One region of the Pseudoalteromonas sp. 0802 genome, then DNA from elsewhere that is predicted to be linked to it. Evidence: predicted binding sites of a transcription regulator. Region 1 holds the regulator's gene; the other holds the start of a gene.

Evidence for each region. The regulator MetJ, encoded in region 1, represses methionine synthesis genes. The targets are predictions, from matches to a motif close to TAGACGTCTAGACGTCTA.
Region 2: a site for MetJ is predicted at 2,041-2,058, ahead of HUS61_RS14725 (methylenetetrahydrofolate reductase). Genes of this name have one in related genera too.

Annotation. Positions count from the first base shown of each region.
Region 1 covers NZ_JABVXE010000015.1:16,862-24,592, forward strand. The annotation lists gene hslU (HslU--HslV peptidase ATPase subunit) at 1-59, opposite strand, end outside; gene hslV (ATP-dependent protease subunit HslV) at 71-589, opposite strand; gene HUS61_RS16800 (SPOR domain-containing protein) at 670-1,197, opposite strand; gene priA (primosomal protein N') at 1,214-3,394, opposite strand; gene rpmE (50S ribosomal protein L31) at 3,628-3,843, shown strand; gene HUS61_RS16815 (malic enzyme-like NAD(P)-binding protein) at 4,379-5,620, shown strand; gene metJ (met regulon transcriptional regulator MetJ) at 5,721-6,041, opposite strand; gene metB (cystathionine gamma-synthase) at 6,266-7,525, shown strand; gene metL (bifunctional aspartate kinase/homoserine dehydrogenase II) at 7,531-7,731, shown strand, end outside.
Region 2 covers NZ_JABVXE010000010.1:37,932-45,662, forward strand. The annotation lists gene HUS61_RS14720 (pitrilysin family protein) at 1-1,856, opposite strand, end outside; gene HUS61_RS14725 (methylenetetrahydrofolate reductase) at 2,104-3,060, shown strand; gene HUS61_RS14730 (sensor domain-containing diguanylate cyclase) at 3,057-4,025, opposite strand; gene HUS61_RS14735 (DEAD/DEAH box helicase) at 4,074-5,309, opposite strand; gene HUS61_RS14740 (DUF3581 domain-containing protein) at 5,405-6,106, opposite strand; gene HUS61_RS14745 (DUF3019 domain-containing protein) at 6,645-7,046, shown strand; gene HUS61_RS14750 (response regulator transcription factor) at 7,046-7,731, shown strand, end outside.

The DNA.
Region 1 (7,731 bases):
TGGCCAATAATATGTTGATCAAGCTCGTGAACGATTTCTCTTGGCGTCATCTCAGACATGGCAGTTCCTATTACAATTCTTCAATAGTTTGGAAATTATTCGTGAATACGCAGATGTTGCCTGCAATAGTAAGGCTTTTCTCTACAATATCACGTGCACTTAGGTCGGTGTTTTCTAGTAGCGCTGTGGCTGCTGATTGCGCGAAGTTACCACCACTGCCAATCGCAATTAGGTCGTTTTCTGGCTGCACAACATCACCGTTACCTGTAATAATTAATGAAGCAGTTTCGTCTGCAACTGCTAATAGTGCTTCGAGCTTTCTAAGTGCACGATCACTACGCCAATCTTTGGCCATTTCTACGGCAGCTTTGGTTAAGTTGCCTTGGTGCATTTCTAGTTTGCTTTCAAATCGTTCGAAAAGGGTGAAGGCATCAGCAGTACCGCCAGCGAAACCAGCGATTACTTTGCCATTATAAAGACGTCGAACTTTGCGGGCGTTGCCCTTCATTACGGTGTTACCAAGTGAAACTTGGCCGTCGCCACCAATAACGACCTTGTCGTCGCGGCGTACACTTACAATAGTGGTCATGATTATTCCTCATCATCGAGCGGCAAGGCCGCTCGTAAAAAGCGATTGATGAGGTGTTTATATGGGTGAATGAACTAAAATCAAGTCCAAAGCCAAATTCCGCAGCCCATTATTTTGATGCGTTTAAGTTTATTCTTGTCACTTTCGGCTAAACGTTTGGTTTCGTATGGTCCTAAGCGCACTTTATACCAAATACCATTGCTGCCTTGTGTTTTCTTAACTTCGGCCACTAAGCCGGCAAAAGCGATTTTAGCTTTTAATGTTTGTGCTTGCTCTAATGTTCTAAAAGAGCCGCATTGCATTACATATGGGCCTTTTTGTTCAATCTCTTTTACTTCAACCTGAACTTCGTGCTCTTTAATTTCTTTGATAAATTCAGGTGTCTTAGGTGGTGGAATAACTACTTCTTCTTTTTTAGTCGGGTTTGCTTGCTGCTCTACTAACTCAGGATCAGCATTATGTTTGATATACCATAGGCCGTAACCAAACCCGCCTACCAAGATAAGCGCAATTAAAACAAGAATAATAGGGAAAGGCTTTTTCGCCGGGGCTTGTTTTTTATTATTTCGATTTGCTGGTTTTTTATTTATGTAATCGTGTTGTGCCATGACTCTTAATTGGCCTTTAAATCATATCTATAGGATCAACATCTAAGCTCCAACGCACCTTTTGCGCTAATTTACTGGTACTTATATAGTCGACCATTTGCGCTAAATATTGGTGTAAGTGGGAGCGTTCCTGCGCCTGAATATGTAACTGAAAGCGATATTTACCTGCTACACGTTCCAGTGGTGCAGGTATCGGACCGAGCAATTGTATACCAGATACGTTATGGACAGGAACCAAATCAGTTAAAAAATCCATCACTTGATTTATGTTATGTCCTTCGGCACGAACCATAGCCATATTGGTGACTGGCGGAAGTTGCGCGTCTTCTCGCTCTGTGAGTGCATAACGGGCAAAATCTTGGTAACCATTATTAACTAAGTCTTGCAGTAGCGGGTGCTCAGGAAAGTGAGTTTGTAATAACACTTGCCCAGGTTCACCACTTCGACCTGCGCGGCCTGCGACTTGTGTAACAAGTTGCGCTAAATGCTCTGTGGCGCGAAAATCACACGAATATAATCCACTGTCGACATCTAGGATTAAAACAAGGCTAACATCGGCAAAGTGGTGGCCTTTTGCCAACATTTGCGTGCCAACTAAGATACGCGCACCGCCTTGGTTAATATCATCAAGGGCTTTTTCTAAGCTGCCTTTACGACGAGTTGAATCTCGGTCAATACGACTAATCGGAATGTCAGGGAAAGTTTGTGTTAAAAACTCTTCGATTTGTTCAGTGCCTTTGCCATTTGGAAAAATCTGCGTGCTGCCGCAATCAGGGCATTGATGAGGCACCTGATGTTGTTCACCACAGTGGTGACAAATCATCTGGCCAATGGCTTTATGAAAGGTTGCACTGGTGCTACAACGTGAGCACTCACTTAGCCAGCCACACTCATGGCAGATAAGGGTAGGCGAAAAACCACGACGGTTTAAAAACACCATCACTTGCTTACCACGTTCTAAATGTTGGCGCATATAAGCAAGGCTGGCATGGGCAATCCCTGCCTGCTCAGGCTGACCTTTCATATCCATTAAGTGGAACTGGTTATCAGTACTGGTTTGGGCCCGTTCAGTGAGGCTCAACAGCTGATATTTGTTATTAATTGCCTTATGTAAGGTCTCAAGTGCCGGTGTGGCACTACCTAGAACGAGCGGAATATTATGTTGGTATGCCCTATAAGCGGCTAGGTCTCTAGCATGATAGCGCAATGTATCTTGTTGCTTAAACGAGCTGTCGTGCTCTTCATCAACGATGATCATGCCAAGAGATAAAAAGGGCAAGAAAATACTAGAACGTGTGCCGATCACTATGGCGCAGCTGCCTTTTTCACAAAAACGCCAGGTCTGTAAGCGTTCGTTATCTGTTAGGGCTGAGTGCCATAGCATAATTGGTGTATCAGGAAAGCGACGACGAAAACGGTTGACTGTTTGTGGCGTTAAGCCAATTTCAGGCACTAATACTAAGGCTTGCTGACCTTTTTTTAGCACTTCTTCTAGGCATTGCAAATACACTTCGGTTTTACCACTGCCTGTGACACCTTCAAGTAAAAAGCTGGTAAAGCCACGAGCTTGGTTAATGCTGGTGCAGGCAACAGCTTGCTCTTTATTAAGCACCGGCTTGCTACCAACAGTCGGCGCGCGTTGCTGCCATTGGTTATCATGTTCAATAAATTGAGTGATCAGTTCTTTATCGAGCAGACTGTCGATGGTTTTTTTGGTAAATCCGAGTGCTTTTAATTCTGTAACTGATGATTTGCCCGATTCGGCTAGCTGCTTTAATAAATTTAACTGGGTTTTTGCTTTCAGCGACGGCAGCTTTGCACCTTTATCGGTTAGCTCAACCATGTTAATGCTGGTTTTATCTGGGCATTCGCCTTGCCTTAATGCAGCCGGAAGTGCCGTATGAATGGTCTCGCCCAATGGGTAACAGTAGTAGCGTGCTGTGAATTTTAGTAATGCTAAGTGTTGCTCAGATAACACTGGCGTGTCGTCTATAACATCAATAATCGGCTTTATTTTGTCAGCGGGAACATCGGTTGATGTTTTAAGAGCCAAGACCACGGCAACCTTTTTTTGGCTACCAAATGGCACGCGAACGCGCATACCTGGCTTTAACTCAGGGCTATGCAGCAGCTGTTCAACTTTATAATCGAAGGTACGCTGTAAAGGGACTTTTATGGCAACTTCTACAAAGTGCATAACAACTCAACTGAAACAAAGATAGAAAGATAATGTACTAAAATTGCAGTTAAAAACCTACCAACAAATACTGAACAACAGACCACTTGGTTATTTTTTTAGCGAAAGATGTATTTAAAGCTTGTCGTAAGGCTTCTTGAGCTATAAAATACGCGGCCTATTAATTGTATTAACTGCGTATGGTGCCAGACTTCGGGTTTGGAGAGCGATACGGCCTTAACTAGAGGTTCCCTATGAAAGAAGGTATTCACCCTAAGTACGAAGCTATCACTGCAACTTGTTCATGTGGTAACAAATTCGAAACTAGCTCAACTCTTTGTAAAGACATCCACTTAGACGTATGTTCTGAGTGTCACCCGTTTTACACTGGTAAGCAAAAGATTTTAGACACTGGCGGCCGTGTTGATCGTTTCAACAAGCGCTTCGGTGCACTTAGCAGCAAGAAGTAATCTCTGCTGTTTAGTTAAAAAAAGCACCTTAGGGTGCTTTTTTTATGCCTAAAATTCACAAAATTCTTTATTAACATTGCTACTCACTCATCATCTTCACTTATGTATCTTGCATAACTATTTCTGGCTGTTATGCCCATTATGTCGCTAATTTTGCAGACAAAGTGCCACCCCTTGGCTATATTCTTTTTTGTATAAACTTTAATAAAAGTTATTAAAAATAATAAATTTAAATAACTTTGTGAGTAAATGCTGTGAACTTCGTTGAAATGGCTATTTTGGGCTAATTTCGGCTAATTGCAGTGTACGTGCGTATAAAATACAAAAACACGTGCTTAAAAGGTCATAAATAGGTGAATTTTTATGTCTGATTAATCGCAACTATGCACAGAAATTGTTGGGAAATCCTTTAAAATTAAGCGATATAGCATATAACAGGATAGACCTGATAATACTTGGAATTTTTATACATTACAGGTATCGTACTGATGCAAGCTCTCTCACTTTTTAACTTTTTGCAGGATACTATCGCGTTATGTCAGATTTTCGTGAACAAGCATTACATTACCACGCTCACCCCGTTCCAGGTAAAATTAGTGTTGAACTAACCAAGCCAGCCGAAACGGTTAACGATCTCGCTTTAGCTTATAGCCCAGGTGTGGCTGAACCAGTCCGTGAAATTGCTGCTGATCCAGCAAATGCCTATAAATACACAGGCAAAGGCAACATGGTTGCAGTTATTTCAAACGGTACCGCAATTTTAGGTTTAGGTAACTTAGGTCCGCTTGCATCAAAACCTGTAATGGAAGGTAAAGCGTTACTATTCAAACGTTTTGCTGGTCTTGATTCAATTGATATTGAAGTTAAACACCGCACAACAGAAGATTTCATTAATACGGTTGCTAACATCGCTGATACGTTTGGTGGTATCAACCTTGAAGATATTAAAGCGCCAGAGTGTTTTGAAATCGAAAAAGCGCTTATCGAGCGCTGTGATATTCCAGTTTTCCACGATGACCAACATGGTACAGCTATTGTGACTGCTGCTGGTATGCTTAACGCCCTTGAAGTGCAAGGTAAAGATATCGAAGATGCTATCATCGTATGTTTAGGTGCCGGTGCTGCTGCTGTTGCTTGTATGGAGCTTTTAATTAAGTGTGGCGCACTGCGTGAACACATTTATATGCTTGACCGTAAAGGTGTGATCCATACACGTCGTGATGACTTAAACGAGTATAAGCAATTATTTGCTAACAATACCGATAAGCGTACATTACAAGATGTTATTGCTGATGCTGACGTATTCGTTGGTGTATCAGGTCCTAACCTGTTAACAGCAGATGATCTTAAGCTGATGGCTGATAAGCCAGTCGTGTTTGCATGCTCAAACCCAGATCCTGAGATTGCTCCAGAAGTTGCACACAGTGCGCGTAACGATTTAATTATGGCAACGGGTCGTTCAGATTTCCCTAACCAAGTAAATAACGTGCTTTGTTTCCCATTCATTTTCCGTGGTGCGTTAGATGTTCGTGCAACGGCAATTAATGATGAAATGAAAATTGCTGCAGTGCACGCAATTCGTGGTATCGCGAAAGAGCCTGTACCAAGTGAAGTATTAAAAGCAGCTGGCGTTGAGTCACTTGAGTTTGGTGCCGAGTACATCATTCCTAAGCCTATGGATCCGCGTTTATTACCACGTATTGCACGTGCTGTTGCTGAAGCAGCAGTAGAGTCGGGTGTGGCGCAAATCGACATGCCAGAAGATTACATGCGTTAAGCTTAATTAGCTATTAGGTACATCGCGCAATAAAAAACTCAGCCTAGGCTGAGTTTTTTTATATCTGCGATTATCGGCGGTGATCCGATGGCCGAAATACTTATTCTGAATCAAGCACTGGGATATCTAATCCCATTTCTTGCATAATTCTTTTAACTTCTTCAGGTACCTTTTCAGGGTTGTCTTTACGTAGGTCGTCATCATTTGGTAATGGTTGACCTGTAAAAGCATGTAAGAAAGCTTCACACAATAACTCACTGTTCGTCGCATGACGCAGGTTATTGATCTGGCGGCGTGTACGCTCGTCAGTTAATACTTTTAATACGTTGAGTGGGATCGATACGGTAATCTTTTTTACTTGTTCTGATTTTTTACCGTGTTCTGCATATGGGTGAATGTATTCACCGTTCCATTTAGCCATAAGTTGTTTCGTTGCCTCGGTTGTCAGTGATTTACGCCTTATTCACAGCGCAAGATGCGGAAATTCTATCTCTTTAAAAAAGATAGTCAAATACTAGTTATTTAGCCATCTAGTGGTGTAAATGTATAAACTTCTATGTGTAAGCGATAAATGCTTTGACTTCTCATATTTGATCATCTAACCTTTTAGACGTCTAAACATCCAATTAAAGAATAGGTGATGAAATGAGCGAAAAAAATAAAGCGACGATTGCTGTTCGTCACGGCATCGAAGCCGATAAACATCATGGTGCGGTTGTGCCTCCTTTATACTTATCAACCACCTATTCGTTTGCTGATTTTGATACTAAGCGCCAGTATGACTATGGTCGCAGTGGTAACCCAAATCGCGATATCTTAGCTGAAACCTTAGCTGAGCTTGAAGGTGGTGCTAGAGGTATTATCACTGCAACAGGTATGTCTGCTGTGCATTTAGCCACTCAGCTATTAAACAGTGACGATACGTTAGTGATCCCACATGACTGTTATGGCGGTAGTTACCGTTTATTCACCTCGCTTGAAAAACGTGGCCTGTTAAAACTGAAAGTTTTGGATTTAACTAAAACTGAAAATCTCCAAGAAATTTTAGCGATTAAACCCAAGTTGATTTGGATTGAAACGCCAAGTAACCCAATCTTGCGTTTAACAGATATTAAAGCAATTACTAGTATTGCTAAGCAGTGTGGTGCTTTGGTTGCGGCTGACAACACCTTCTTATCACCTGCATTACAAAACCCAATTGAGTTTGGTGTTGATATTGTTGTGCATTCAACCACTAAATACATCAATGGTCACTCTGATGTAGTGGGCGGTGCAGTGATTGCTTCAACGCAAGAGCTAGGCGACGAACTTGCTTGGTGGGCGAATAATATCGGTATTACTGGTGCACCATTTGACAGCTACTTAACGCTTCGTGGTTTACGTACTTTAAATGTACGCCTAAAGCAGCACCAAGAAAATGCCTTTGCCATTGCTGAGTATTTAGAAAACTCTCCTTATGTAAGCCAAGTTTACTACCCAGGCCTTGCTTCTCACCCACAACATGAGCTTGCTAAAGCACAGCAACGTGGCTTTGGTGGCATGGTGAGCTTTGATATTAAAGGCGACATCAACGATGCTGCTGCGTTTTTAACAAGCCTTAAAGACTTCAGCCTTGCTGAGTCGTTAGGCGGGGTAGAAAGCTTGATTTGTCACCCTGCAACAATGACCCACGCAGGAATGGAGCCTAAAGCGCGCCTCGAAGCCGGTGTGGGCGATACGCTGATCCGTATTTCTGTAGGTATTGAAGACGTAAAAGATCTCATTGCAGATTTAGACCGTGTTTTCAATTTAGTAAAACCAGGTCAAGGCCAGCAAGTTACAAAAGCTGAAGCTAAGCAAACACAGCAAGATACCCAACAAAACGCGTCATTTAAGTTAACGCCAGCACATACGGCACTGTGGTAGAAGAAATGGTAAATATTGTTCATAAATTTGGTGGCTCAAGCTTAAGCTCGGCAGATCGTTACCATGCGGTAGCGAACATTGTTCTTGCTAATACTGAGCAGGGCGATTGCATCGTTGTGTCGGCATCGGGTAAAACAACCGATACCCTAGTAAAGCTTTGGCAAAGTTACCAGCAGCAAGATAGTCAGGCTGTTAGCGATATTCTA
Region 2 (7,731 bases), on a different contig from region 1:
TTACCTAGCTCTTCGTCATTTGACGCTTTCAGACCTGCTTTAATGCTATCAATAAGCTCTTTTTTCAGGCGTTTAAAATCATCTTCTCTAAAGCCAGGGTTTAACAACTGGTCGCTAACAAGTGCATACCACTGCGCGGCATTGTCTTTATGTACACGGCCGCGTAGTGAAATCATCTCTTTATCGATTTGATAGCCAAAGCTTCCCGCTAGTGGATATAACGCTTTTTGAATATCTTTGTAGCTCATAGTTTCTGAGCCACCTTGCGCTAGCATCGCTGCAGTGAGTGCTGCTAAACCTTTTTTACCATGTGGATCAGCCGCTGCGCCGGTATTAAATAACCAGTTAACATCAACCAGTGGTGAGCTATTTGTTTTATCAAGTACTTTAAAATGACGCTCTGTTGGGGCTTGCTCGATACTGGCAACCAAGGCATTTAAATCAACTTCTTGCTCAAAACCAGCTACTTTATCAAGCGCCGACATTGTCACCGTAGTACGGCTTGGATCAACAAAGTACTTGTTTGCTACCGCTTTGATATCTTCTGGCGTGATGCTGTCAGCAGTGGCATAAAGTTGATTAATCACTTCAGGGTCACGCTCAAAGTGCATGTAGCTTGCAAGTGTTGAAGCGATTGACTGCGATGAATCAAGGCCATTGATAAAGCTATACTTTAAGTTTGATTTTAGATCCGCTAACTTTTGTGCATCAACTAACTCAGTACGTGCTTGCGCATAAGTACGGTTAATCGCATCACGAGCTTTAGCCAGGTCCGCTTCGTTTTCGACTTTTACAAAAACATGTAGTAAACCCGGATCTTTAGTATCTGGGTTATAAGTAAACATTTGGCTGGCAATTTGTTTATCAACAACAAGTTCTTGATAAAGTGCCGAGTTGTTAGAGAAATACAGCTGTGAGATCAAATCAAGAGCGGCACGGTCTTTTTGAGTAGGATCCCATGCAGTGCCTTTATAAGACACAAGCAACCAGTGGCCTGGTAAACCATCATTTTTTTCATGTACATATTTTGCGGCTTGTTGCTTTGGTTCAACAGGAATATCTGCTTGGTAATCGCCTTTTTTCCAATTACCCCAATGCTTTTTCACCATTGCCATGGTCTCTTGTGGATCAACATCACCAACAATGACTAAAGATACATACTCAGGCTTATAAAATTTAGCGAAAAACTCTTTACCATAGGCCATTTGATCAGGCATGGCTTCAATGTCTTCGAAAAAGCCCATGGTGGTGTGCTTATAGGTATGCTTTTCGAATGCTTCGTTACGAACCGCAGAAAGTAACTTACGAATTGGGCTAGCATTATTCTTTAAATACTCACCTTTTACAGTCAGCGCTTCGGTGCGGAACTGCTCTTCGCTGTAAGTCAGGTTTTGGAAAATATCAGCTTCAATTTCGAGTACTTTATCTAAGTGCTCTTTTGAGAAGTTTAAGTGATAGTTAGTGTAATCGTTGGTCGTATACGCGCGATTATCAACACCCGAGTTTTTTAAAATATCTGAATACACATCTTGTGGGAATTTTTCAGAGCCTTTAAACATCATATGCTCAAAGAAGTGTGCAAAACCGGTTTTACCTGCTTCAACCTCATTACGTGAACCAACCGATACCGGAATTTGCAGTGACACAACATCAGGGTAATCTGTTTTAACTACCATCACGCGAAGGCCATTCTCAAGCTCTTCTAATAGATAATCTTGGCTAAATACACGGTTATCATCTTGGCTTACTAGCTGCTCAATTTCGATTTCTTTAACCATAGTTGACTGTGAGTTACTTGCGCAGCCACTTAAAGCAAGTGTTACAGCAACACTGGTTGCTAATAATCTAAATTTCATAATGTTCCCTTGTTAGTTATTTTTCTCATAATCATTGCTGCTTGATTATGCATCAAAGCACCAGAAAATATGAGGGTCAGAGCAATAATTTATGTAAACAGGTGTGTCAATTTTGCGAAACGCTCAGCTTTAAACTTGAGTAAAATTCATAGTGATTGAAAAACTTTCAAGAAAAAAATCTATCTAGACGTCTAAATGGCTGCTATATTGTTTGGCATAGACATTAGCACGAGCTGGAATGAGGATTATGGCTTTATCATTACAAGAGAAAATTGAAGACACAAATCAAGGTGTCTACCTAATTGGTACCACACCACCAAAGTCAGGTACTGATAAAGCACAGCTTGAGACCATTGCTCAGAAGCTACTCGGTCGTTTACACGAAATTGAATACGACGGTGTAATCATCTACGACATTCAAGATGAAAGTAGCCGCATTGCAAAGCCGCGTCCTTTTCCGTTTAAAGAAACGGTAGATCCACGTGAATACAGTCAATTACTTCGCAGCTTGTCGCAACTTGATGTGATCACATATAAGAGCGTAGCCCAGCGTGGTGAAGCAGAATTTACCGAGTGGTTAAACGAAACACGTAACGACTTTGAACTAAAAAACTTAGTGTTGGTGGGTAGTCCATCATCTCATGGCGACATCAAATTAAGCCTACCTGATGCATATAAAACGCTGGCAAAACAGAACAGTGATGTATTTTTAGGTGGCGTTACGATTGCAGAGCGTCATGCCAGCAAACGCAATGAACATGAGCGTTTAGTTGAAAAAACAGCACAAGGTTGTAAGTTTTTCATCTCGCAAGCGGTTTACAATGCTCAAGCAACGATTGATTTAATCACTAGCTATGCGCGTAGCTGTAAAGCACAAGGCACAACACCAAAACGCATTATTCTAACGTTTACCCCGTGTGGTGGTGAAAAGACCTTGGAATTTATGGAATGGTTAGGTATCTCAGTACCAGAAGCAACTAAGTACCGTATGTTAGATTCGGCAAATACATTGAGTGAATCAGTGCGTATTTGCCGCGAAAATCTCGATTTAATTTTACAAAGCTGCGCACATTTAGATGTACCACTAGGTTTAAATATTGAGAGCTTAACCAATCGTAAAGAAGAAATTGATGCGTCAATTAACCTTTACCGTTTACTTAAAGCAACCATGGAATTAAACCTAGCTGAGAAGCAAATAGCTTAACGTGCAGCCTTAGAGGCTTGCTTTTTCTCATACATATCTTCATCTGCTCGTTTTAATAGCTCAGCAAAGTTTTCTTTTGGCTGAGCTATTACCCCTGTACCAATACTTAAGCTCGTAACAGGAATGCCCCGCTTCTCTAAATTAGATTGATAAGTGGTGTTGAGCTTATCAGTGATGCTGTCTATGCAATCACCGGGCTGAACTTGCAATAACGCAATAAACTCATCACCCCCTAAGCGGCCGATAATATCGGTTTCACGTAGGCATTCTTTCATGGTGTCAGCTAAACAAATCAGCGCGAGATCGCCCACTTCATGGCCATACGTATCATTGAGTGGCTTAAAGCTATTTATATCGATAAATAGACAACTAATATCAAAACCAAGTCGTTTCGATATATTTAATTTATGTTGGCAAAGCAGATCTATTGCACGGCGGTTATAAATATTAGTGAGTGAATCGAGCATGGCAATTTCACGCATCTGCGTAAAGTTGTCTAACAGTGCAAGGTCATCTTCAACCATATCGCGAAGCTGCTCGATTAGTTCTAAAAAGCTCTGTTGATAATGGGTTTGTTTAAAATCCATAACACAAAAGGTGCCAAAGGGCTCGCCACTTGGCCAGCTAATTGGCACCCCAAGATAAGACTCAAAACCATCTTTTACCAGTGGGCTGTCATCCCATTGACTATCTTGACTGGCGTGATCAACATAAAGCGGTGCCATGTCACGCAGTACTTTTTTGCAGAAGATATTATCGTCGGCGCTTAATTCAGCCCCGGCATCATAGGGATTTTCTTGTTGCTCACTGGAAACAATAATACGATAGACATCATCTGTTTTATGAACGATAAAACCTGCGGGAGCAGAAAACAACTCGGTCATGAGATCTATTGTTTTCTGCCATTTTTCTAAGGAGAACTGTTTATCAGCGCGGCGGAACGTCCATTTATTCTCTTCTAACATACTAAACTCTCAACTTTAGCCGGAGGATAGTATAAATATATGCCAGATTTAGGAACGTCTCCTACTTTTTTGCCCTAAAATACGTTTTTTATCACGAGAGCGGCGTGCCTTATTAGTATTTTTACGAACTTGCTTTGGCTCTTTGGTTAAATCAGGCTCATACCCTGGTAACCACTGCGGCGTGAGTCTTGTGTCGAGTAAGATATCTATTTCGTCCAATAGCCACTGCTCATCGATGCTAACCAGCGACATCGCCATCCCTTTCTCGCCAGCACGTCCTGTTCGACCAATACGGTGTACGTAGTCCTCAGCCACATAAGGCAACTCATAGTTAATCACATACTTGAGTGAGGCAATATCAAGACCACGCGCAGCAACATCTGTCGCAACCAACACTCTTGTCGCACCTGATTTAAAATTTTGCAGTGCTTTATCACGCGCACCTTGGCTTTTATCGCCATGAATAGATTCGGTTTTTAAGCCGTCTTTACACATTTCTTTAGCAAGCACATCGGCGGTTTGTTTAGTACGAGTGAATATAAGTACTTGCTGCCAATTTTTCATGCCAATCATGTGTGATACCAGCTCGCGTTTACGGTCTTCATCAACCGCATATACTAGCTGCTCAACTTCAACCGCTGCTGAGTTGCGTTTATTCACTTCAACTAATTTAGGATCATTTAATAACTGCTTACTGAGTTTAAAGATGCTGTCGTCAAATGTGGCTGAAAAAAGTAAGGTTTGGCGTTCTTTTGGCACATGGCGCAAGATGCGTTTAATTTCGTCAATAAAGCCCATATCAAGCATGCGATCAGCTTCGTCAAATACCAAGGCATTAATGCTGGAAAGTTTAATACTGCCTTTGATCACATGATCAAGTAAGCGCCCGGGTGTTGCTACCACAATCTGCGCCCCTTTTATGGCTTTAATTTGAGGGCCTATACTAGCACCACCATAAGCCAGTGCAGCTTTTATTTCAGTATGCGCAGCATAACGCTCTACACTTGCAAATACTTGCTGAGCGAGCTCTCGGGTCGGCGTTAAAATTAGGACTTTAACGGCATCTGGGAGTACTTCAGCAGATAGCAAATTGTGCAGTAGTGGTAAAACAAACGCGGCGGTTTTGCCCGTTCCCGTTTGCGCACTACCCATTACATCAGCGCCCGCTAAAATAAGTGGGATTGTTTGCGCTTGAATTGCTGTAGGTGTGTGATAATTCTCTTCTTGCAAGGCTGTTAGCAATGCAGGGGCAAGATTTAATTCTGAAAAGGTCGCTACTGACATAGTCTGAAGTACATTTGGCTATAAAAGCGCTATTGTACGCGGAACATCAGCAACAAAAAAGGCGCAATGAGCGCCCTTTGTAGCAATTGTAAAGATTACGCTGGTTTAAGTGATTCTTTACGTTGATTATAAAAACTAATTAGGTCATCAACTGTTGCTTGGCAATAATCACGAATGCCAGACACAAGCATGTGTTTTTCACCCGCCCCTACTTTTTCGCCATTTTCTAACAGGTTGAAGCGAAGCGTGATTTTGCCGCGTTTGCCAGTAAACTCAAAATCAGGCTCAGCAAATTGTAATTCAGGTGCGCTGATATCAAGGCGATCAAGGTTAATCAGCATTGATTCGTAAATCACCATTGGACGCGCTGGATTGATCATTACATCTTGCTTACCCATCAATGGAATAATCACATGCGGGAAGGTCGTGCCAGAGAACTCAACATAGTTTTTGATTAAGCTATTTGTTAACTCAGGACATTGGCTAACAGCCCCTTCGCGTTTCACTTTTAGCATGACTTTTTCGCCATCGGTGATCGCAAACTCATCAGCACCTTCTGGGAAAGTCAGCTTTGAATTTTCATCAACCATGCCTGCAAACGTGAATTCCATTTTTTCACTGATGCCATAGCGGTTTAAAACCAGCGAAAAAAGTAAATCGCCCGGCACACAAAACTTTTTGGCATCTTTATCATGTAACGGATTGAAATCATCAGCCACTAACTTGGCAAAACGACAGCCTTGCTCACGTGAGATAGAAACGTAATCAGCATGTTGCTGATAATAAGGACTTAACATAATTGTTCACTGCTTAAACTACTTATAACCTGACTATACTACCAGATAAAATGAAAATAGAGGTCGAATCTGTTAATTATTAATCACGTGCTCAGCATGTGTTTAAATGCACCTGCTAAAATAGTGGCTTTGATAGGCTAAATTTAAATTGTATCAATTTGTACGAAACAATTAACAAATAACGCAGAATAGTAAAGACTAAGGCCCAACTAAATTTAGTGAAAAATTATTAGCTAAAACTAAATATAAATTCAGTTTCCCTTTTAAAACAACAAGCTAACTTTAGAATATAAAGAAAATACGCCAATAGGTTGAAATTACTGGCTTTGCATAGCACCTATTTGTAGCTATAACGATAAATGAGGTATGATAGACCCGCTTTTTTATCGTGTAATCGCCACTCATAGGCTGCATAAATAATAATTATAATAAACGGCAAAAAAATGAGTACTCAAAGTGAGTTGGGCAGGTTACATCAGCTTTCGATGGTTATTGTTACTTTGAAGAAAAGACTTCTAAAAAACAGAGACTTGGTTAAATGATAAACCGATTTAGTTGGCTATTACTGTTTTTTTGTCTTTGTTTTTCGTCGCTTTGTTTAAGCGATGACAGTCCCGAGCAACCTTTTTTTAAAGTCTCACCCACTGTGTGTGTGACAGATGCAAAACAAAAAGCCTGTGAGTTTAATATACAGATTCATTTTCGTGTTGCTCCCTTTAAAGAACTTTGTTTAGAAATAACTCAGCGTCCTCAGTATACGCAGTGTTACAAACAAGGTGGTTTAATTATCGAGAAATTAACGGTTAAGACTGAGCATCCGCTTACAGTGAAATTAATTGATCCATTGAGCAATCAAGTTGTTAAGCAACAACTACTGTCAATAGCAAGCTATGAAGCTAAAGATTACCGAATAAAACGGCGCTTTGGCTGGAGTTTATAATGCAGCATATTTTTTTAATTGAAGATGATGTGAAATTAGCAAGCTTAATACAAACGTTTTTGTTAAAGCATGGCTATACCATAGATGTATTTAATACTGCCGAGGCGTACCGTAGCAGTGAAATCACCTTTATGCCTTCATTGATCATCTGTGATGTGATGCTACCGGATGGCAATGGCTTTGAGTTAATATCTCAATTGAAAGAAAAGTACAGTTGCCCTGTTATTTTTCTAACGGCACTGGATTCCGTGCAATCACAAATTAAGGGCTTAAACCTAGGTGCTTACGACTACCTTGTAAAACCCATTAAGCCTGAACTGTTACTCGCCAAAGTTAAAACGATTATCGCCCACACTGTTGGCCAAGATAACTTTTCACACCAAATTGATATCTTGCGTATCGATAGTAAAAAACGCGATATCTATTTTCATAACACAGCATTGAATCTCAATGAAAGTGAATTTGAGATCATTGCCTACCTTGCGAAAAACACCCCTGAACCGGTTTCTCGCGAGGTATTATTCAAGCATGTTATTGGCCGTGAGTATGACGGACTTGACCGAGCTATTGATTTAAAAATTAGCCGTTTACGTAAAAAGCTTAAAGAAACCATTAGCGAGCAAAAAGAAACGCTAGATATCAAGTCTGTACGAGGCAAAGGATACAGCTTGGATATTTCAAAAAT